DNA from 3 places in the Variovorax sp. J2P1-31 genome. Region 1 is predicted to be linked to each of the others. Evidence: predicted binding sites of a transcription regulator. Region 1 holds the regulator's gene; each other region holds the start of a gene.

Region 1 (7,278 bases):
CGCCGACTGCACGGTCGAGATCGAGGGCAACGACGCCATGCAGTTCAACAAGCCGGTGATCGAGGTCAGCAGGAGCTGCAAGGAATTCACCGTGAAGCTCAAGCACAGCGGCAAGCTGCCGAAGCAGGCCATGGGCCACAACTGGGTGCTGAGCAGGACGGCCGACGTGCAGGCGGTCGCCACCGACGGCATCGCGGCCGGCGCGGCGCAGAACTACGTGAAGGCCGGCGACGCGCGCGTGCTGGCCCACACCCGGATCGTCGGCGGCGGCGAGAGCGACAGCGCGAGCTTCGCGGTCGCCAAGCTGGACGCGGCCGGCAGCTACAGCTACTTCTGCTCCTTCCCCGGCCACTCCGCGCTCATGAAGGGCACGCTGAAGCTGGTGAAGTAAGGACGGCAGGCGGGTCCCGGTGCTATTGGCACCAGACCGCGATCTGCCGGCCCAGGTCGTGCCACACGGCCTGCAGCGCGACCACCGCCAGCACCGCGCCCGCGAGCCGGGTGCCCCATTCGCGCCGGGACGCGCCGAACACGCCGTGCAGGCGCCGCCAGAGCCAGGGCGCGACCAGCAGCGCGATGCCGCTGCCGGCGGCGAAGGCCGCCATCACGACCGCGCCCTGCCCCGCGTCGTTGCCCAAGGCGGCGAGCATCAGCGCCGAATAGAGCAGCCCGCAGGGCATCGAGACCCACAGCGCGCCGGTCGCGAGCACGCGCCAGCGCGAGCCCTCCGCGGGTCGAAGCCGCTTCGCCAGCAAGCGCCCCAGGCTGTGCGCCCACAGGGGCTGGCGTCCGGCCACGGCCAGCAGCAGGCCCCAGGCGAACACCGCCACATGCAGCAGCAGCCAGAGCGGCCGCAGCAGCGCGACCTGTTCGCTCGCGAAGGCCAGGCCCTGCACGGCGCTCGCCGCGAGCGCGCCCCCGGCCGCGTAGCTGGCCAGGCGCGCCGCATGGAACAGGACCGCGGCCGGCACCGCCGGCGCGGGCCGCACCGCCACGCCGCCGCCCGCGGGCGCGCGCGCGAAGCGGATCACGCCCGCGCAGGCCGCTCCGCACATGGCCACGCAGTGCGGGCCGCCGGCCAGGCCCATCAACAACGCGCTGCCGATGAGCGCCGTCTGCATCAGATGATCCGCGAGAAGCGCGAGCGGTTGCGGTCGGCCTGCAGGTAGCGGTCGAACACCATCGCGATGGCGCGCACGAAGAACCAGCCGATGGGCGTGACCTCGATCTCGTGGTCGTCGACCGTGACCAGGCCCTGCGCCACCAGCGGCTGCAGCGCCTCGAGCTCGGCCGCGAAGTGCTGGCGGAAGTCGACCAGGTGCGCCAGGCCGATGGACTCGAAGCTCAGCTGCCCCTGGCACATCAGCGCCATGATCACCGCGCGCCGCAGCACGTCGTCGCGCGACAGCGCGAGGCCGCGCACCACCGGCAGCCGGCCCTGGTCGAGCAGGTCGTAGTACTCCTCCAGCGTCTTGGCGTTCTGGCTGTAGGTGGCGCCGACCCGGCCGATGGCCGACACGCCCAGCGCCACCAGGTCGCATTCGGGCTGGGTGCTGTAGCCCTGGAAGTTGCGGTGCAGCCGGCCCTGGCGCCGCGCGATGGCCAGCGGGTCGGTGGGCAGCGCGAAGTGGTCCATGCCGATGTAGACATAGCCGGCCGCGGTCAGCGCCGCGATCGAGCGCGAGAGCATGTCGAGCTTGGCGGCGGCATCGGGCAGCTCGGCCGGGTCGATGCGGCGCTGGGGCTTGAAGCGCTCGGGCAGGTGGGCATAGGCATAGAGCGCGATGCGCTCGGGCCGCAGGGCGCAGATCTTTTCGAGCGTGCGGTCGAAGGAGGCCGCGGTCTGCCGGGGCAGGCCGTAGATCAGGTCGACGTTGATGGAGCCGAAGCCCAGCCGCCGCGCCGAGGCCACCAGGTCGAACACCTGCTCGGCCGGCTGGATGCGGTGCACCGCCTTCTGCACCGCCGCATCGAAGTCCTGCACGCCGAAGCTCAGCCGGTTGAAGCCCAGCGCCGCGATCCGTTCCAGCCGGGCCTCGTCGATGGTGCGCGGGTCGATCTCGATCGCGTACTCGCCCTCGGGCGCCAAGGTGAAGGCGCCGCGCAGCATCGCCATCAGCCGCGCGAGCGCCGCGTCGTCGAGGAAGGTCGGGGTGCCGCCGCCCAGGTGCAGCTGGCTCACGGCCGCGCCGCGCCCGAGCTGCGCCACCTGCAGGGCGATCTCGCGCTCGAGATAGTCCAGGTAGGCCTCGGCGCGCTCGGGGTGGCCGGTCACGATCTTGTTGCAGGCGCAGAAATAGCACAGCGAGGCGCAGAAGGGCAGGTGCACGTAGACCGACAGCGGCAGCGCCCGGGCGCCGGTGTTCAGCGCGCGCTGGCGCAGCGCCTGTGCGTAGTCCTCGCTGCCGAAGGCCTCGACAAAGCGGTCGGCGGTCGGGTAGGAGGTGTAGCGCGGCCCCTGCACGTCGAAGCGCTGGAGCATCGCGGCCGTCATGACGGGCGCGGCGGAAGCAGGCGCGGCGGGTGCCACGGGGGCGGCGAGGACGGGGGACAGGGTGGTTGGCATGGTGATGTGGCACACGGGGCTCCCTGACTGTGCCGACGACCGGGCCGGACTTCCTTGACCTGCATCAAGTCCCGTGCGCGGCGAGGCGACGACAATCGGGGCACCAACTTGAAGCGTGGCCGTCCCTTCCCCGGGCGGCACCGAACCGCCATGACACCTGACACCATCAAAGTCGCCTGCTCCAACTGCAACCTGCGCGAGCTGTGCATGCCCGTGGGCCTGCAGCCCGCGGAGCTGGAGCGCATCGACGAGATCGTCGCGACGCGGCGCAAGGTCAAGCGGCGCGAGGCGCTGTTCCACAACGGCGAGCGCTTCACCTCGCTCTACGCGATCCGCACCGGCGTGTTCAAGACCTGCATCACGGCCGAGGACGGTCGCGACCAGGTCACGGGTTTCCAGATGGCGGGCGAGATCATCGGGCTGGACGGCATCGTGAGCGAGCACCACACCTGCGACGCGGTGGCGCTCGAGGACTCCGAGGTCTGCGTGATGCCCTTCGACCGCATCGAGGAGCTGTCGCGCGAGGTCACGGCCCTGCAGCGCCATGTGCACAAGATCATGAGCCGCGAGATCGTGCGCGAGCACGGCGTGATGCTGCTGCTGGGCAGCATGCGCGCCGAGGAGCGGCTCGCGGCCTTCCTGCTGAACCTGGTGCAGCGGCTGCATGCGCGCGGCTTCTCGCAGTCGGAGCTGGTGCTGCGCATGACCCGCGAGGAGATCGGCAGCTACCTCGGCCTCAAGCTCGAGACCGTGAGCCGCACGCTGTCGAAGTTCGTCGAGGACGGCATCGTGGCCGTGCAGCAGCGCCATGTGCGCATCGTCGACGCCGAGAAGCTCAAGCGCATCGTCAATCCTCCGGCCTGTTGATCTCGCGCCTGGACATGCCGAGCAGCGCCGTGAGCGCGCTCGAGCCCATGCCCAGCGCCCAGAAGACGAAGAAACCCAGCGTGTAGATGCCCTGCCGCGAGAGCGGCAGCGGTTCGCCGCGCCAGTGCAGGTCGCCCGGGTCGACCAGCGCGAACACGAGCATTTCCACCACGCAGGCCAGCAGGAACGAGGGCCAGAGGATCCAGGCCAGGCGACGGATGCGCTGCTTCATGGCCGTCAGTGCTTCGGCAGCGGCACGTCGTCGCTGGGCGTGGCGGCGTGGTTGCGGCCCGACTGGGCCGGCATCAGCTTCTTGTCGGCCAGCGTCTTGTTGATCTCCACGCCCTGGCGGTAGTAGTCCTCGGCCACCACCGGGTCGGGCGTGCGGACCGCGATCCACAGCGTGGTGAAGCCCGCCACCACGACGATGGCCGGGCCGGCGATCACCATCCAGACATAGGGAAACTTCCACCAGGGTTCGACGACGGTGGGCAGCAGGCCGGGGACATTCATGACGATCTCTTTCTGTTGAACATGGCGGTCCACGCTAGCGCGGGACCAGGAAGATGGCTTTTTCCGAGACATGCGACGCGCCGTCCTCGGAGCGCACGTCGAAATGCACGGTGTGCGAGCCCGGCGCCGCGCTGCCGTAGGGCAGCTGCAGCCGCACCGCGACCCAGCGCGATTCGGCCGGCTGCACCTCGAGCGAGGCACCCGCGGCCACGCTCAGGCCCTCGAGGCCGCGCACGGCGATGGCATAGCGCTGCGGTCGCTCGGTGGCGTTCATCAGCTGCAGCCGATACACGTTCTCCAGCATGCCGCCCTCGGCGATGCGCGCCAGCGAGGCGCGGTCGCGCACCACGTCGACCTTGAGCGGCGTGCGCACCACCAGGCTGGCCAGCAGGCCCAGGCACAGGGCGCCCAGCAAGGCGCTGTAGACCAGCACCCGCGGCCGCAGCACGCGGCGCAGCACCTGGCGCGCCGACCAGCGCCCGGCCATGCCGTTCTGGGTCGCGTAGCGGATCAGGCCCGGCGGGTAGTCCATCTTGGCCATCACCGTGTTGCAGGCGTCCACGCACAGGCCGCAGCCGATGCACTCGTACTGCAGTCCCTCGCGGATGTCGATGCCGGTCGGGCACACCTGCACGCACAGGGTGCAGTCGATGCAGTCGCCCAGTCCGGCGCGGTCGTGCTGCTTGCCGCGCGCGCCGCGGGCCTCGCCGCGCGCCGCGTCGTAGCTCACGATCAGCGTGTCGCGGTCGAACATCGCGCCCTGGAAACGCGCGTAGGGGCACATGTACTTGCAGACCTGCTCGCGCATGAAACCTGCATTGCCATAGGTCGCGAAGCCGTAGAAGAAGGCCCAGAACACTTCCCACGAGCCCATGCGCGTCTGCAGGAAGGCCATCCCGAGTTCGCGGATCGGCGTGAAGTAGCCCACGAAGGTGAAGCCGGTCCACAGCGCGATGCCCAGCCACACGAGGTGCTTGAAGCTCTTCTTGACGCCCTTCTCCATCGAGAGCGCGCCCTTGTCCAGGCGCATGCGCGCGCTGCGCGGGCCTTCGATCTTCTCCTCCACCCACATGAACATCTGGGTGTAGACGGTCTGCGGGCAGGCATAGCCGCACCACAGCCGCCCCGCCACCGCGGTGAACAGGAACAGCAGCAGGGCCGAGACCACCAGCAGGCCCGTGAGGTAGATCAGGTCCTGCGGGTAGAGCACCAGCCCGAACAGGTAGAAGCGCCGCGCGGCCAGGTCGAACAGCACCATCTGGCGCTGGCCCCACTCGAGCCACGGCAGGCCGTAGAACACGATCTGCGTGAGGAAGACCATGGCCCAGCGCCAGCGCGCGAACACGCCATGGATGCTGCGCGCATAGATCTTCCTGTGCGCCTCGTAGAGGCCCACGGACGCGCTCTCCACCGGGACGATGGGGATCAGCTTGCGCGGCGCGGGTCGGGGGGAAGCGGACATCGGCGAACGGAGCTCAGGGCGCGGCGGCGCGGTTCGACAGGCCCCAGACGTAGGAGGCCAGCACATGGATCTGGGCCTCGGTCAGCCGGCCCTGCTGGGCCGGCATGACGTTGGTCTTGCCGGTGTTGATGATCGAGACGATCGCGTCCTGCCCGTAGCCGTGCAGCCACACGCGGTCGGCCAGGTTGGGCGCGCCCAGCGCGGGGTTGCCCGTGCCGCCCACGCCGTGGCAGGCCGCGCAGGCGCTGAACTTGCTCTTGCCCAGGCCGGCGCGCACCGAGTCGTGCGGGCTGCCCGACAGGCTCAGCACGTAGTTCGCCACGTTCTTCACGTCCTCGGGCGAGCCCACGGCCGCGGCCATGGGCGGCATCACGCCGGTGCGGCCCTGGGTGATGGTCTCCTGGATGCGCTCGGGCGCGCCGCCGTAGAGCCAGTCCTTGTCGGTCAGGTTCGGGAAGCCCTTGCTGCCGCGCGCGTCGGAGCCGTGGCACTGCGCGCAGTTGTTGAGGAACAGCCGTTCGCCGATGGCCATGGCCTGCGGGTCGCCGGCCACCGCCTCGTGCGGCATGGCCGTGTACTTCGCATACACCGGCGCCAGCTCGGCGTTGGCCTTGGCGATCTCCTTTGCGTACTCGCCCTGCGTGCTCCAGCCCAGCTGGCCCTGCAGGCTGCCCAGGCCCGGATAGGCCACCAGGTAGCCCAGCGCGAACACGATGGTCAGGATGAACAGGCCCACCCACCAGCGCGGCAGCGGGTTGTTCATCTCGCGCAGGTCCTCGTCCCAGACGTGGCCGGTGGTGTTGTCGCCGCCGCCGGGCACCCGGGCCCGGTTGGTGATCCACAGCAGCAGGGCGCAGGCCGCGATGCTGGCCAGCGAGAGGTAGGTGACGTAGTGCGACCAGAAGCCGCCGATGAAATCGCTCATGGTGTTCGTTTCCTCAGTCCTGCTCGAAAGGCAGGTTCGCGGCTTCGTCGAAGCCCTGGCGGCGACGGCGCGAGAAGGCCCAGGCCAGGATGCCGATGAAGGTCACGAAGGAGGCCAGCGTGGCCGCGATGCGCAGGGTGGTGATGTCCATCTCTTCTCTCCTCTTGTCCTGGCTCACTTGAGCGCGAGGCCCAGCGACTGCAGGTAGGCCACGATGGCGTCCATCTCGGTCCTGCCGCTCACCGCCTCCTTCGCACCCGCGATCTGTTCGTCGGTGTAGGGCACGCCCACGCGGCGCAGCGCGGTCATGTGGGTGCCGATGCTGGCCGCGTCGGCCGGCGTCTTCTCGAGCCAGGCGTAGGCCGGCATGTTCGACTCGGGCACCAGATCGCGCGGGTTGTTCAGGTGGATGCGGTGCCACTCGTCGCTGTACTTGCCGCCCACGCGGTGCAGGTCGGGCCCGGTGCGCTTGCTGCCCCACTGGAAGGGGTGGTCGTAGACGAACTCGCCCGCCACCGAGTAGTGGCCGTAGCGCAGCGTCTCGGCGCGGAAGGGCCGGATCATCTGCGAGTGGCAGTTGTAGCAACCCTCGCGCACGTAGATGTCGCGGCCCACCAGCTGCAGCGGCTCGAGCGGCCGGACGCCGGTCACGGCCTCGGTGGTCGACTTCTGGAAGAACAGCGGCACGATCTCCACCAGGCCGCCGACGGCGATCACCAGCAGGATCAGCACGATCATCAGGAAGTTGTTGGTCTCGATCTTCTCGTGCGAGAAGCCGGTCTTGGGGGCGTTGGAACTCATGGTGTCGTTCTCTTCAGGCGTGGGCGGCGGCAGCCAGGGGCGGGATGGCGGCGCGCACCGAGCGGCCCGCGATCACCGTCATGCAGACGTTCCAGGCCATGACCAGCATGCCGCCCAGGTACAGGAGGCCGCCGAGCAGGCGCA
Region 2 (7,278 bases), on a different contig from region 1:
GACAGCACCGCGCGCCTGCACGACAGGCTGGCGGCCATGGGCGGCCGGCTGATCGTCGAGGCGCTGCGCCAGGCCGAGGCCGGCACGCTGCAGCCGGTGCCGCAGCCCGCCGAAGGCGTGAACTACGCCCACAAGATCGAGAAGCACGAAGCCGCCATCGACTGGCGGGAGGATGCCGCGACGCTGGTGCGCCGCGTGCGCGCCTTCGACCCCTTCCCCGGCGCCAGCAGCGTGCTCGACGGCGTGGCCGTCAAGTGCTGGTCGGCCGAGGTGCACAGCGGCGGCGCGGCCGAGGCCCCCGGCACGGTGCTGGCCGTGTCGCCCGCGGGCATCGACGTGGCCGTGCACGGCGGATCGGTCCGCCTGACCGAGCTGCAGCGCCCCGGCGGCAAGCGCCTGGCCGCGGCCGACTTCCTGCACGGCTTCGACGTCAAGCCCGGCCAGGTGTTCGGCTGATGTTCCTGAGCGCAGCGGTTCGCCGCCGTCCCACCTTCCGCGAAGGCGTCGTCACCATGGCGCCGATGGCGCTGGGCATCGGCGCCTGGGGCCTGATGACAGGCGTGGCGATGGTCAAGTCCGGCATGAGCGTGATCGAGGCGGTGGCGATGACGCTGCTGGTCTACGCGGGCAGCTCGCAACTGGCGGCGATCCCGCTGCTGGTGGCCGGCGCGCCGGCCTGGGTGGTGCTGGCCACGGGCTTCTGCGTGAACCTGCGCTTCGTGGTGTTCAGCCTGCACCTGCGGCCCTACCTGATGCACATGCCGCGCTGGCGCCGCATGCTGCACGGCTACCTGACGGCCGACCTGAGCTACGCGGTCTTCACCACCCGCTACCCGGTGCCGCCGACCGACGAGGCCGAGCAGCAGGCGCAGGAGGCCTACCTGACCGGCGGCTACTTCATCACCTGGTGCGCCTGGATGGGCATGAGCGCGGTCGGCATCGCGCTGGCCAACTTCATCCCCCAAGCCTGGGGCCTGGGCTTCGCGGGCGTGCTGAGCCTGGTCGGCATCCTGTGCTCGATGGCCACCACGCGGCTGCGCGTGCTGTCGGCGCTGATCGCCGGCGCCACCGCCGTGGCCGCCTACGCGTTCCCGCTCAAGCTCAACATCGTGACCGGCATCGGGGTCGCGGTGCTGCTGTGCTTCTGGCTCGAGAAGCAGTTCGTTCGCAACCCCACGGAGGCCGACCGATGAACGGCGAGACCGATCCCTGGACCCTGGTGGTGATCCTCGGCCTGGCCGGCGTGACGGTGCTCACGCGCTGCTTCTTCTTCATCCTCGACCGCCCCTGGGGCCTGCCCGAATGGGCGCACCGGGCGCTGCACTACGCGCCCATCGCCGCGCTGTCGGCGGTGGTCATCCCCGAGATCGTGATGAGCCAGGGCCACCTGGTGAGCACCTGGCAGGAAGCGCGCCTCTACGCGGCGCTGGCCGGCGCCGGCTACTACTTCTGGCGCGGCGGCGTGCTGGGCACGATGGTGGTCGGCATGGCCGTCTACCTGCCGCTGCACCTGGGCCTGGGCTGGTAGGCGCGCGCGGGTTGCCAGCCCGCGCCAGGCCCAAAACTACAATGGCCCCAGCCCCCGTCTTCCCTCTTTCCTCACTTCCTCTCCCGCCATGAACGTCATCCGCTTCACCGATCTCTGTGCGCAAGGCAAGGCCGCCGGCCAGCGCGTCTTCATCCGTGCCGACCTCAACGTGCCGCAGGACGACGCCGGCCGCATCACCGAAGACACGCGGGTGCGCGCCTCGGTGCCCTGCATCCAGCTGGCGCTCGACGCCGGCGCCGCCGTGATGGTGACCTCGCACCTGGGCCGCCCGACCGAGGGCGCGTTCAAGCCCGAGGATTCGCTCGCCCCCGTGGCCGAGCGCCTGAGCGAACTGCTGGGCCGCGAAGTGCGCCTGGTGGCCGACTGGGTCGACGGCGTCGAGGTGCAGCCCGGCCAGGTCGTGCTGCTCGAGAACTGCCGCGTCAACAAGGGCGAGAAGAAGAACGACGAGACGCTCGCCAAGAAGATGGCCGCGCTGTGCGACATCTACGTGAACGACGCCTTCGGCACCGCCCACCGCGCCGAAGCCACCACCTACGGCATCGCCCAATTCGCCAAGATCGCCTCGGCCGGCCCGCTGCTGGCGGCCGAGATCGACGCCATCACCAAGGCGCTGGCCCACCCGGCGCGCCCGCTGGTGGCCATCGTGGCCGGCTCCAAGGTCAGCACCAAGCTCACCATCCTCAAGAGCCTGGCCGAGAAGGTCGACCAGCTGATCGTCGGCGGCGGCATCGCCAACACCTTCATGCTGGCCGCGGGCCTGTCGATCGGCAAGTCGCTGGCCGAACCCGACCTGCTGGACCAGGCCACGGCCGTGATCGAGGCCATGCGCGCGCGCGGCGCCGCGGTGCCGATCCCGGTCGACGTGGTGACGGCCAAGACCTTCGCGGCCGATGCGCCGGCCACCGTCAAGGCCGCCGATGCGGTGGCCGAGGACGACCTGATCCTGGACATCGGCCCCAAGACCGCCGAACTGCTGGCCGCGCAGCTGCGCGAGGCCGGCACCATCGTCTGGAACGGCCCGGTGGGCGTGTTCGAGTTCGAGGCCTTCTCGCACGGCACCGAGGCCATCGCCCGCGCCATCGCCGAGAGCAAGGCCTTCTCGATCGCCGGCGGCGGCGACACGCTGGCCGCGATCGCCAAGTACGGCATCGAGAAGGACGTGGGCTACATCTCCACCGGCGGCGGCGCCTTCCTCGAGATCCTCGAGGGCAAGACCCTGCCGGCCTTCGAGATCCTGACCAAACGCGCGGCCGGCTGATCGCCTCCGGCGCCAACGAAAAAGCCCGCGGATGCGGGCTTTTTCAATGGCGATGCGAGCGGATCAGGCCGCGGTCGGCACCGGCGCGCGCATCGCGCTGGTGGCGCGGCCCTGGAAGTCGGTCCAGCACTGGCGCGAGAAGTCGTAGAGCTTGCAGGCGCGGGCGGTCGAGAAGTACCACTTCCAGGAGAAGGGCTGGACGATGATGCGCTCGGGCAGCAGGTGCTCGAGCATCTTCTGCGCTTCCTTGAGCTTGTACAGCGGGATGCTCATGTCCACGTGGTGCGCGGTGTGCTCCATGATGTGGTGCATCAGCGCGCCGACCTGCATCGGGAAGGTCAGGTGCACGGTGGTCGAGACGAAGGGCTGGGCGCGCTGCCAGGCGGCCTTCTCGTCGTGCCACTGCACCTTGACGTGCGTGTGGTGGCCGTAGATCACGAAGCCCATCATGTTGAACCAGAAGGCCATCGGCACCACGAAGCCGATCAGCAGCGCCAGCAGCACCGACTGGCCGGTGGCCAGCGCGGCGGCCGCGAGGGCCGCGATCCAGAGCGCGGCGAAGCCGGTGACCAGCGCGCAGTCCTTGCCGAAGATCGGGCGGTAGCTGTTGCCCATCACCGAGCGGCGGGGGAACATCATCTTCTTCCACCAGATCTCGATCATGTAGTACAGCCCCGGGCCCCAGCCGCTGCGGTAGATGCGCTCGAGCCCGCGGCGCACCGGCGACAGCGCGCGGTACTCGTCCTGCGTGAGCGGCGCCCAGACGAAGTCCACGCCCTTGAGGTTGGTGAAACCGTGGTGCACCACGTTGTGGCCCATGTCCCAGAGGCTGTAGGCGGTGAGCGAGGGCAGGAAGGCGATCCGGCCCAGCCACTTGTTCAGGCGCCGGTGCGGCGTCAGGCTCTGGTGGCAGCCGTCGTGGCCGATGATGAACAGCCGGCCGATCACGAAGCCCGCCAGCAGCGCGGCCAGCAGCTTGAGCCAGATCGGCTTGAGCAGCACCGTGCCGGTCAGCAGCGCGCCGAACAGCAGGTAGTCGATGGCCAGCATCACCAGCGCGCGCACGGTGGTGCGCTGCGAGATCGGGATCAGCCAGGAGCGGATGATCTTGCGGTGCGGCAGCGGCGCTTCCGGCGGCAAGGGCGTGACAACGGGATCAGATGGGCTCTGCATAGGACGGGCAAAAAGAGGAAGAACGACGGCGCAGTCATGCACCGTAACGTATTCATCGGAAGGGGATATGACGGAGATCAAGCACCTCCAGGGTTGTCTGGGCAACCGTGTCATATCGCGCGAGGTCATCCCCGCATGTGAGAATTGTGCCAAAAGCCCGAATACCCCCAGGAGACGCAACCCCGTGGACACCACCCGCCTTCCCCGCCATGCCACCAAGATCGTCGCGACCCTCGGTCCGGCCTCGAACACGCTCGAGCTGATCGAGCAGCTGATCCACTACAAGGTCAGCGTGGTGCGCCTGAACTTCAGCCATGGCATCGCCCAGGACCACATCGACCGTGCCGCCATGGTGCGCGAGGCCGCGCGCCGCGCCGGCCGCGAGGTCGCGATCATGGCCGACCTGCAGGGGCCGAAGATCCGCGTGGGCAAGTTCGCCCAGGGCAAGATCTGGCTCGAACCCGACGCCAAGTTCGTGCTCGACGCCTCGCGCACCGAGCTGGGCGACGTCGATGCCGTGGGCCTCGATTACAAGGACCTGCCGCGCGACGTGAAGGCCGGCGACCGCCTGCTGCTCAACGACGGGCTGATCGTGCTCAAGGTCGACATGGTCCGCGGCCAGGCCGTGCACACCACCGTGGTGCTGGGCGGCGAGCTGTCGAACAACAAGGGCATCAACAAGCAGGGCGGCGGCCTCACGGCCCCGGCGCTGACCGCCAAGGACATGGAGGACATCAAGACCGCGATGAGCTTCCAGGCCGACTACGTGGCCGTGAGCTTCCCCAAGAACGCGACCGACATGGAAATGGCGCGCCAGCTGTGCAACGTGGCGGCGGCCGAGTTCGGCCACCGGCCGGGCATGATCGCCAAGATCGAGCGGGTCGAGGCGATCCCCAACCTGGAAGAGATCCTGCGCGCCAGCGACGGCATCATGGTGGCCCGCGGCGACCTGGCGGTGGAAGTGGGCAACGCGGCGGTGCCGGCGCTGCAGAAGAAGATGATCCGCATGGCGCGCGAGATGGACCGCGTGGTCATCACCGCGACCCAGATGATGGAGTCGATGATCACCAACCCGGTGCCCACGCGCGCCGAGGTGAGCGACGTGGCCAACGCGGTGCTCGACGGCACCGACGCCGTGATGCTGAGCGCCGAGACCGCCTCGGGCCGCTACCCGCTGGCCACCGTGCAGGAGATGAGCCGCATCTGCGAAGCCGCCGAGCAGGCCGAGGACACGGCGCGCGACACCGACTTCAGCGGCCACACCTACGCCCGCATCGACCAGGCCATCGCCATGGGCGCGCTGTTCACCGCCCACCACCTGGGCGCCAAGGCCATCGTGGCGCTGACCGAGTCGGGCTCGACGCCGCTGTGGATGAGCCGCCATTCGGCCCACATCCCGGTCTATGCGCTGACCTCGCGGCTGTCGACCCAGCGCAAGATGGCGCTGTTCCGCAACGTGCGCCCGCTCTTGATGGACTCGCAGACCGACCGCGACACCGCGCTCGAGCAGGCCGAGGCCCACCTGAAGAAGCGCGGCATCGTGCAGAGCGGCGACGTCTACGCGATCACCTGCGGCGAGCCCATGGGCGCGCCGGGCGGCACCAACATGCTGAAGATCTGCCGGGCCTCCTGAGGCGAGCCGGCGCTGCGGGCACCCGTGGCGGTGCCGTTCGCCGCGCTGCCGGCGACACCGACTTCGACCCCCTGGACGCCGGCGCGTGCGCGCCCCGGCGTGCGGAAGCCTGCTGCTCGATTCAGGATTGTTGACAAACAGGTGTTCTCAGCGGCACTAACATCCGGCAAATCGGCCGCGCCGATCGGATGGACTGGCACCGATGCGCGGCAGCAGATCGCAGAGGGAGAGGGCTTCAAAGATGGCGCAATCGCATCCGTTCAAGGCGCTGCTGCTGGCAGGGGTGACGGCGTTCTGTGTTGCCGGATGCGGCGTTGTGCCGGAGGCATCGAATTCGCGCCCTTCGACGGCCGGGTCGTGCGCCGTGCAGAGTGCCGAAGCGCGACCGCCCAAGCACCCGATCGTGGAACTGGCCGCGTGCATCGCGCGGACGGACGACCTCTTGGATCCTGATCGTCTTTTTCATGAAACCTTAGGCATCAAGGACTACGGCGGATTGGGTGTGACTTCTTGGGGCATCCAGGCGGGCGTGGGTAGACGCTCCGACCGAAATTCGCTGGAACATCTGCCCAGTGGCGTCGATGGCTTTTTGTTCCAACGCGTAGACGTCGAGAAGTTCACGGTCGGCGGGAAGAGGTATCTCACCGTGAGTCTCGCCCCGTCCCGATCCTGTGTGACGTTGGCCGATGTCGTCGCAACCTTCGGAAATGGCTATGCCATATCACCACATCCTGTCGTCGCGCCTGCGCCGGCCCTGCCAGGCGTTATCTCTTTTCCGCCGGCGAAGGCTGGGAAGTTTCCAGGGGTCTATTACTCGGCGCAGCGCTTGTTCAACGGTCCCGTCAACGGGACCGTTCACTTTGATTTCGACTACGACGAATGTGCACACAGCATTTACGTGCAACGCGACCTCAGGACAACTGACAGACCAGCAAAGGGAGAACCCAGATGAGCAACTTCACCCCTGCCCTCACCTCGGAGTGGTTGGTCGATGAAAAGAACAGGTTCGGGGCATACAACATATCGCCAGAGGCGCTGGCACTGATCAACAGATCGGAAACCCTTAAGGCCGACATGCGCGCCTATGCAAACAGTGACTTCACAACCTTTGGAAGGATCAACTCTCAAGCTGGCGCGGGCGAATACAGCACGAACGTAGGTGACAAGAAGGGCTACCTCCACATCGCCCGCGACCGCTTCAGCACCCCTGAGAACACCGTGAGCGTGCTGGCCCACGAACTCGGGCACTTCCGCGTCGAGGAGCCCGATGCCGCGATGGCGAAAGCACGCGCCCATGCCCTGGCGGCCAAAGACAAGGCCGCTTACCAGAACGCCTGTCACCTGACCGAAGGCTACGCGCACTACAACGAAGTCAAGGTGCGCGAGGAGATCCTGGAAACCGTTCGGCTGGCGGCCGAGCTGGAGCAGCGACCCCTCACCGCGCAGGAGCTGCAACTGGAATCCCGTTGGCGTGGCGAAGGGGTGTACGGCAGCCGTGGCGAAGGCCAGGACCATCTGATCGCCAGCCGCATTGCCGATGCCGCGCGCGAAGAGCCTGGACACTTGACCGCCACGCAGGTCATGGAGAAGGCGGTCTTTGCGCTGGCGCAGAACAACAGGGCCCATGTCACGTCGAGCACCGGGCAAAGCTACGAGCAGTTC
Region 3 (7,278 bases), 850 kb from region 1:
GTGGCGGTCTACACCGACGTCGGTTTCGACGAAGCGAACGCGCTCGTGCAGCGCCTGGGCCTGGGGGCCCTGCAGGCGCTCAAGGGCATCCAGGGCGGCATCGAGAACACCAACTACTTCGCCAGCACCGAAAAGGGCGAGTACGTGCTGACGCTGTTCGAGCGCCTCGGCCCCGAACAGCTGCCCTACTACCTGTGCCTGATGAAGCACCTGGCCGCCCGCGGCATCCCGGTGCCCGAGCCCATGGCCGACCCTGCCGTGACGCCGGCCAAGGCGGGACTGCTGGCATCGGCGCCCGACGCGCCCTGCGAGCTGGTGCACAAGGTGGCGGGCAAGCCGGCCGCCGTGGTGCAGCGCCTGAGCGGCCACAGCCAGCTCGCGCCCGACGCCGCGCACTGCGCCGAACTCGGCCACTGGCTGGCGCGCATGCACCTGGCGGGCCGCGACTTCGACCGCATCCAGCCCAACCTGCGCGGCCTGGACTGGTGGAACGACACCGCGCCGGTGGTGCTGCCCTACCTCGAGGCACCGCAGGCCGCCCTGCTGCGCGCCGAACTGGCCTACCAGAACCACGTGGCCGCCTCCTCGGCCTATGCCGCTTTGCCGCGCGGGCCGGTGCATGCCGACCTGTTCCGCGACAACGCGATGTTCGAGACCGGCACCGACGGCGCCGCGCCCCGGCTCAGCGGCGTGTTCGACTTCTACTTCGCCGGCACCGACACCTGGCTGTTCGACCTGGCGGTGTGCCTCAACGATTGGGCCATCGACCTGCCGAGCGGCAAGCCCGATCCGGCGCGCAGCGATGCGCTGCTCGCGGCCTACCTCGCGGTGCGCCCGCTGACCGGCGCCGAGCGCACGCTGCTGCCCGCGATGCTGCGCGCCGCGGCGCTGCGCTTCTGGATCTCGCGGCTCTGGGATTTCCACCTGCCGCGCGAGGCCAGCATGCTGCAGGCGCACGACCCCACGCATTTCGAGCGGGTGCTGCGCGAGCGGGCCCGCGAGCCGCTGGCGCTGCAGGCGCCCGCGATGGCCGCCTGAAGACGAACGGATTCGATGAAACTCAACATAGTCCCGGCCCGCACGGGTGCGACCTGGGTCCGCAGCGGACTGCAGACCTTCACCAAGCGGCCGCTGGCCTTCGCCTCGCTGTTCTTCTTCTTCATGGCGATGGTGTCGATCGCCTCGCAGCTGCCGCTGGTCGGCACCGCGCTGGCGCTGATGCTGCTGCCCACCATGACGCTGGGCCTGATGGCCGCCAGCGCCGAGGCCGCCAAGGCCGGGCCCGGCCAGAAGCCGCCGGCCGCCGCCGTGCTGCTGGCCGCGCTGACCGCCGCCCGCAGCGGCATCCGCCCGATGCTGGTGCTGGGCGCGCTCTATGCGGTGCTGTTCCTGCTGGTGATGGGCGTGTCGGCCTTGGCCGACGGCGGCCAGTTCGCACGGGTCTACCTGATGGGCGAGACCGTGAGCCGCGAGATGGCCGAGTCGGGTTCGTTCCAGGCCGCGCTGTGGATCGCCATGGCGCTGTACCTGCCGCTGTCGCTGGCCTTCTGGCACGCGCCGGCGCTGGTGCACTGGCACGGCGTGCCGCCGACCAAGAGCCTGTTCTTCAGCTTCATCGCCTGCTTCCGGAATTTCGGCGCGATGTTCGTCTTCGGCCTGACCTGGATCGGCGTCTTCATCGGCTCGGGCATCGTGCTGAGCCTGGTGGCCACGCTGTTCGCGGCGCTGGTCGGCGGCGGCGCGGCCGCGGCCGGCGGTGCGCTGATGGTGGGCGGGGCGCTGGTGATGGCGTCGATGTTCTTCACGAGCACGTGGTTCACCTTCCGCGACAGCTTCATAGACTGACCCCCCGAAGGGCTGGCCCACTTCGTGTGGCTGGCGCCCCTCCCCCCTTTCAGGGGGGCGACACCGGCGGCCCGGCAAAGCCGGTTCCGCGGTGTCCCTGGAAAAGAGTGCGCCGGCAGCGCTGGCTGATCAGACCGGCGTGAGCTTCGCCACCGACAGCGCCAGCCACTTCACCCCGTGCCGCGGGAAGTTGATCTGGGCGCGGGCGTCGTCGCCGCTGCCTTCCAGCGCGATCACCGTGCCTTCGCCGAACTTGTTGTGGAAGACCTGCATGCCCGAGCGCAGGCCGTGGGAGGGCGCGGCTTTCTGCGGCGGGACCGGGGGGCTGGCGAAGGCGTCGGGGCTGAAGCCGCCGCCGCCGGTGCCGGCGCGCGTGCTGCCGTAGCCGCCGCCGTAGCCGAAGGCCGAGGGCTTGAAGCCCTGGTTCTTGGGCGTGAGCCACTTGAGCGCGGCCTCGGGCAGTTCGTCGTAGAAGCGGCTCTTGAGGTTGTAGCGGGTCTGGCCGTGCAGCATGCGGGTCTGCGAGTGGCTCAGGTACAGGCGCTGGCGGGCGCGGGTGATGGCCACGTACATCAGGCGGCGCTCTTCCTCGAGGCCGTCGTGGTCGCTCATCGAGTTCTCGTGCGGGAACAGGCCCTCTTCCATGCCGGTGATGAACACGCAGTCGAACTCCAGGCCCTTGGCCGCGTGCACGGTCATGAGCTGCACCGCGTCCTGCCCGGCCTGGGCCTGGTTGTCGCCCGATTCCAGCGCCGCATGCGTGAGGAAGGCGGCCAGCGGGCTCAGCGTCTCGCCGGTCTCGGCATCGGGTGCCAGCGGCTCGTCGAGGACCGGCAGGTTGGGGTTCAGCCCCTGGCTCGCGGGCGATTGGCGCAGCTCGTCGACCGGCAGCGCCACCGCGTCGCGGCCGAAGCCTTCCTGGGTGACGAAGCTCTCGGCCGCGTTCACCAGTTCCTCCAGGTTCTCCACCCGGTCGGCGCCTTCGCGGTCGGCCTTGTAGTGCTCGATCAGGCCGCTGTGGTCGAGCACCAGCTCGATGATCTCGCGCAGCGAGATGCCCACGGTCTGCTCGCGCAGCACGTCGATCTTGGCGACGAAGGCCGACAGGTTGGCGCCGGCCTTGCCGCCGACCGCGCTCACCGCGTCGTGCAGCGAGTGGCCGGCCGCGCGCGCCGCATCCTGCAGCAGCTCGATGCTGCGCGCGCCGATGCCGCGCGGCGGGAAGTTGACGATGCGCAGGAAGCTGGTGTCGTCGTCCTTGTTCTCCAGCAGCCGCAGGTAGCCCAGCGCATGCTTGATCTCGGCGCGCTCGAAGAAGCGCAGGCCGCCGTACACGCGGTAGGGCACCGAGGCATTGAACAGCGCGGTCTCGATCACCCGGCTCTGCGCATTGCTGCGGTAGAGCACGGCCATCTCCTTGCGCTCGATGCCGTCGCGCACCAGCTGGCGCATCTCCTCGACCATCCACTGCGCCTCGGCGAAGTCGCTGGTCGATTCGTAGACCCGCACCGGCTCGCCCGGGCCCTGCTCGGTGCGCAGGTTCTTGCCCAGCCGCTTGGTGTTGTGGCCGATCAGCGCGTTGGCCGAATCGAGGATGTTGCTGTAGCTGCGGTAGTTCTGCTCCAGCTTGATCTGGCGCGAGACCTCGAACTCGCGCACGAAGTCGGCCATGTTGCCCACGCGCGCGCCACGGAAGGCGTAGATGCTCTGGTCGTCGTCGCCCACCGCGATCACGCTGTTGCCGCCGGGCGTGAAGCGGCCGCCGGCCGTGGTGCCCGAGAGCATCTTGATCCAGGCGTACTGCAGCCGGTTGGTGTCCTGGAACTCGTCGATCAGGATGTGGCGGAAGCGCCGCTGGTAGTGCTCGCGGATCGGATCGTTGTCGCGCAGCAGTTCGTAGCTGCGCAGCATCAGCTCGCTGAAGTCGACCACGCCTTCGCGCTGGCACTGCTCCTCGTAGAGCTGGTAGATCTCGACCTTCTTGCGGTCTTCCTCGCTGCGCACCTCGATGTCGCCGGGGCGCTTGCCCTCTTCCTTGGCGCCCGAGATGAACCACTGGGTCTGCTTGGCCGGAAAGCGCTCGTCGTCGACGTTGAACTGCTTCATCAGCCGCTTGATGGCCGAGAGCTGGTCCTGGGTGTCGAGGATCTGGAAGGTGGACGGCAGGTTGGCCAGTTTCCAGTGCGCGCGCAGGAAGCGGTTGCACAGCCCGTGGAAGGTGCCGATCCACATGCCGCGCGCGTTGATCGGCAGCATCGCCGTCAGCCGCGTGACCATTTCCTTGGCCGCCTTGTTGGTGAAGGTCACGGCCAGGATGCCGCCCGGCGTCACCTGCCCGGTCTGCAGCAGCCAGGCGATGCGGGTGGTGAGCACCCGGGTCTTGCCCGAACCGGCACCGGCCAGGATCAGCGCATTGCCCTCGGGCAGCGTGACCGCGGCGAGTTGTTCGGCATTGAGGTTGTGGAGCAGGGGCGAGGCGGCCGCTGGGGAAGGGGGGGCGCCGTCGAAAGCGTCGTGCGAGCCGAAAAGAGACATCCCGGCATTGTAGGAACGCCGGGCCCGGAATGCGCCGCGGACCGATGCTTGCCCTGGATCAAGGACACGAAGAGGCCGCTTCCGGACACTGGGTGCCAGTTGCCGCGCGCCCCCTGCGCGGCCCGCAACGGAGTCCCCGACCATGAAGAAGAACCTGCTCACGCGCGCCTGGATCGGCGCCCTCCTCGGCGCCCTGGGCGCCACCTGCGCCCTGCCCGCCGCCGCACAGGAAGCCCAGGGCAACTGGCTGCTGCGCGCCCGCGCCGTGCGCATCGATACGGCCAACCATTCCGACGCGATCGGCGCGCTGGCGGTGCCGGCCGATGCGATCCACGTCAACGACAAGACCATCCCCGAGATCGACATCACCTACTTCTTCACGCCGAACATCGCCGCCGAGCTGGTGCTGACGGTGCCGCAGAAGCAGCGCGTCACGATCACGCAGAGCGCGCTGGGCGGCCCGGTCGACATCGGCAGCTTCAAGCACCTGCCGCCCTCGCTGATGCTGCAGTACCACTTCATCCCCGACGGCACCGTCCGCCCCTATGCGGGCATCGGCCTGAACTACACGCGCATCGGCTCGGTGAACCTGGCCGTGCCCACGGTCGGCCGGCTGGACCTGGAGCACAACAGCTTCGGGCTGGCCCTGGGCGCCGGCGTGGACATCGCGATCGCGAAGAACGTGTTCCTGAACTTCGACGTCAAGAAGGTGCAGATCCGCACCGACGTGAGCCTGAACGGCAGCCGGCTGTCGACCGTGAAGGTCGACCCGCTGCTGATCGGCGTGGGCGTGGGCTACCGCTTCTGAGCACGCCGCGCCATGGCGCCGCACGGAAAATAAGGTCTATATGGAAAGCCGTCTGACCCGCGCGCGGCCGCTCCCCTAGAATCAATCACCGGGCCCAAGATTCTTGTCGCCCGGTTTTTTTTCGCCCGCTTTCGCGGCGACGGAACCGGCCAAGACCAAGCGCCCACGCCGACAGGGACTTCCTGCCGGCGAACCCTTCACAGGAGCTTGGTCTCATCATGCAAATTTTCGACTACGACAACATCCTGCTGCTGCCGCGCAAGTGCCGCGTGGAAAGCCGCTCGGAATGCGACGCCGGCGTGACGCTGGGCGGGCGCAAGTTCCGCCTGCCGGTGGTGCCGGCCAACATGAAGACGGTGGTGGACGAGACCATCAGCCTCTGGCTGGCACGGAACGGCTACTTCTACGTGATGCACCGTTTCGACCTGGACAACGTGCAGTTCGTCAAGGACATGCAGGCCCAGGGCGTGTTCGCCTCGATCTCGCTGGGCGTGAAGAAGGCCGACTACGACACCGTCGACCAGCTGGCCGCGGCCGGCCTGACACCCGAATACATCACCATCGACATCGCGCACGGCCATGCCGACACGGTGAAGAACATGATCGGCTACCTCAAGTCCAAGCTGCCGCAGTCCTTCGTGATCGCCGGCAACGTGGGCACGCCCGAAGCCATCATCGACCTGGAGAACTGGGGCGCCGACGCGACCAAGGTCGGCATCGGCCCGGGCAAGGTCTGCATCACCAAGCTCAAGACCGGCTTCGGCACGGGCGGCTGGCAGCTCAGCGCGCTCAAGTGGTGCGCCCGCGTGGCGACCAAGCCCATCATTGCCGACGGCGGCATCCGCGACCACGGCGACATCGCCAAGAGCATCCGCTTCGGCGCCTCGATGGTGATGATCGGCTCGCTGTTCGCGGGCCACGAGGAGTCGCCGGGCAAGACGGTCGAGGTCGACGGCGTGCTGTTCAAGGAGTACTACGGCTCGGCCAGCGACTTCAACAAGGGCGAGTACAAGCACGTCGAGGGCAAGCGCATCCTCGAGCCGATCAAGGGCAAGCTGGCCGACACGCTGGTCGAGATGGAGCAGGACGTGCAGAGCTCCATCAGCTATGCCGGCGGCAAGGCGCTGATGGACATCCGCAAGGTCAACTACGTCACGCTGGGCGGCGACAACGCCGGCGAACACCTGCTGATGTGAGGCCCCGGCCCGCCTAGAAGCGGGCCATCAGCGCCATCGCGGCGCTCAGCGTGAGCAGCGCCAGCACGGTCGACACGACCACGCTGGCCGTCACCAGTTCCTCCGCCACCTTGTAGCGCTGCGAGAACAGGAAGGCGTTGGCGCCGATGGGCATGGCCGCGGCCACCACCATCACCGTGAGCGGCAGGCCGCGCACGCCCAGCAGCCAGCCCGTGCCCAGCACCAGCAGCGGGTGCACCACGTTCTTGACCAGCGCCATGGTGAAGGCGTCGCGCAGATGCGTGCCGACCGGCGTCAGCGCCAGCGTCACGCCCACCAGCACCAGCGCCACCGGGCTGAAGGCCTGGCCCAGCAGCATCAGCGGCTTGTCGATGACGGCCGGAAGGCCCCAACCGGTCTGCGCATACAGCAGGCCCGCGATGATGGGCAGCGGCACCGGATGGAAGATCGAATTGCGCAGCGCGCGCCCCACGGTGCGCAGCAGATGGTGCCGCTGGCGGCCGTTCGAGGCCGCGTGCTCGCGCGCCACCATGAGCTCGATCAGCACCGTGGCGCTGGTGATCAGCACCAGCGAATGCAGCGACACCAGCGTGAGCAGCACCACCAGGCCGTCGGGCCCGTAGGCCAGGTCGACCAGCGCGACGCCGATGATCACGGTGTTGCTGAAGGTGCTCGCGATGGCCAGCACCGCCGCCGTGCGGTTGAGTCCGCGCCACAGCAGCGTGCCGATGAAGATGATGCCCGCGCCGATGAAGTACGCGGCCACGGGCTTCAGGCTCAGCTGCTCGAAGTGCACCGCGCTCATCGAGCGGAACAGCAGCGCGGGCGCGAGCAGCAGGAAGATCAGGTTGGAGAGGTCCTTGACCGCATGGGCCCCGACCCAGCGACGGTGCC

The links. Region 1 encodes FNR, which switches genes on or off when oxygen is low (the NO sensors DNR and NnrR bind a similar motif). Its sites were predicted from a motif close to TTGATNNNNATCAA; they were not measured.
Region 2: a site for FNR is predicted at 4,051-4,064, ahead of QTI20_RS26125 (fatty acid desaturase). Genes of this name have one in related genera too.
Region 3: a site for FNR is predicted at 4,429-4,442, ahead of QTI20_RS00720 (OmpW/AlkL family protein). Genes of this name have one in related genera too.

The regions. Positions count from the first base shown of each region.
Region 1 covers NZ_JASZYA010000001.1:992,347-999,624, reverse strand. The annotation lists gene azu (azurin) at 1-391, shown strand, start outside; gene QTI20_RS04600 (sulfite exporter TauE/SafE family protein) at 414-1,121, opposite strand; gene hemN (oxygen-independent coproporphyrinogen III oxidase) at 1,121-2,494, opposite strand; gene fnr (fumarate/nitrate reduction transcriptional regulator Fnr) at 2,717-3,433, shown strand; gene QTI20_RS04585 (hypothetical protein) at 3,414-3,665, opposite strand; gene QTI20_RS04580 (FixH family protein) at 3,671-3,946, opposite strand; gene ccoG (cytochrome c oxidase accessory protein CcoG) at 3,981-5,408, opposite strand; gene ccoP (cytochrome-c oxidase, cbb3-type subunit III) at 5,422-6,333, opposite strand; gene QTI20_RS04565 (cbb3-type cytochrome oxidase subunit 3) at 6,347-6,484, opposite strand; gene ccoO (cytochrome-c oxidase, cbb3-type subunit II) at 6,508-7,134, opposite strand; gene ccoN (cytochrome-c oxidase, cbb3-type subunit I) at 7,148-7,278, opposite strand, start outside.
Region 2 covers NZ_JASZYA010000004.1:124,980-132,257, reverse strand. The annotation lists gene fmt (methionyl-tRNA formyltransferase) at 1-456, shown strand, start outside; gene QTI20_RS26140 (AzlC family ABC transporter permease) at 456-1,193, shown strand; gene QTI20_RS26135 (AzlD domain-containing protein) at 1,190-1,528, shown strand; gene QTI20_RS26130 (phosphoglycerate kinase) at 1,617-2,810, shown strand; gene QTI20_RS26125 (fatty acid desaturase) at 2,874-3,983, opposite strand; gene pyk (pyruvate kinase) at 4,168-5,616, shown strand; gene QTI20_RS26115 (hypothetical protein) at 5,858-6,568, shown strand; gene QTI20_RS26110 (hypothetical protein) at 6,565-7,278, shown strand, end outside.
Region 3 covers NZ_JASZYA010000001.1:146,555-153,832, reverse strand. The annotation lists gene QTI20_RS00735 (homoserine kinase) at 1-1,038, shown strand; gene QTI20_RS00730 (BPSS1780 family membrane protein) at 1,054-1,845, shown strand; gene QTI20_RS00725 (UvrD-helicase domain-containing protein) at 1,975-4,380, opposite strand; gene QTI20_RS00720 (OmpW/AlkL family protein) at 4,523-5,188, shown strand; gene QTI20_RS00715 (GMP reductase) at 5,407-6,384, shown strand; gene QTI20_RS00710 (AEC family transporter) at 6,398-7,278, opposite strand, start outside.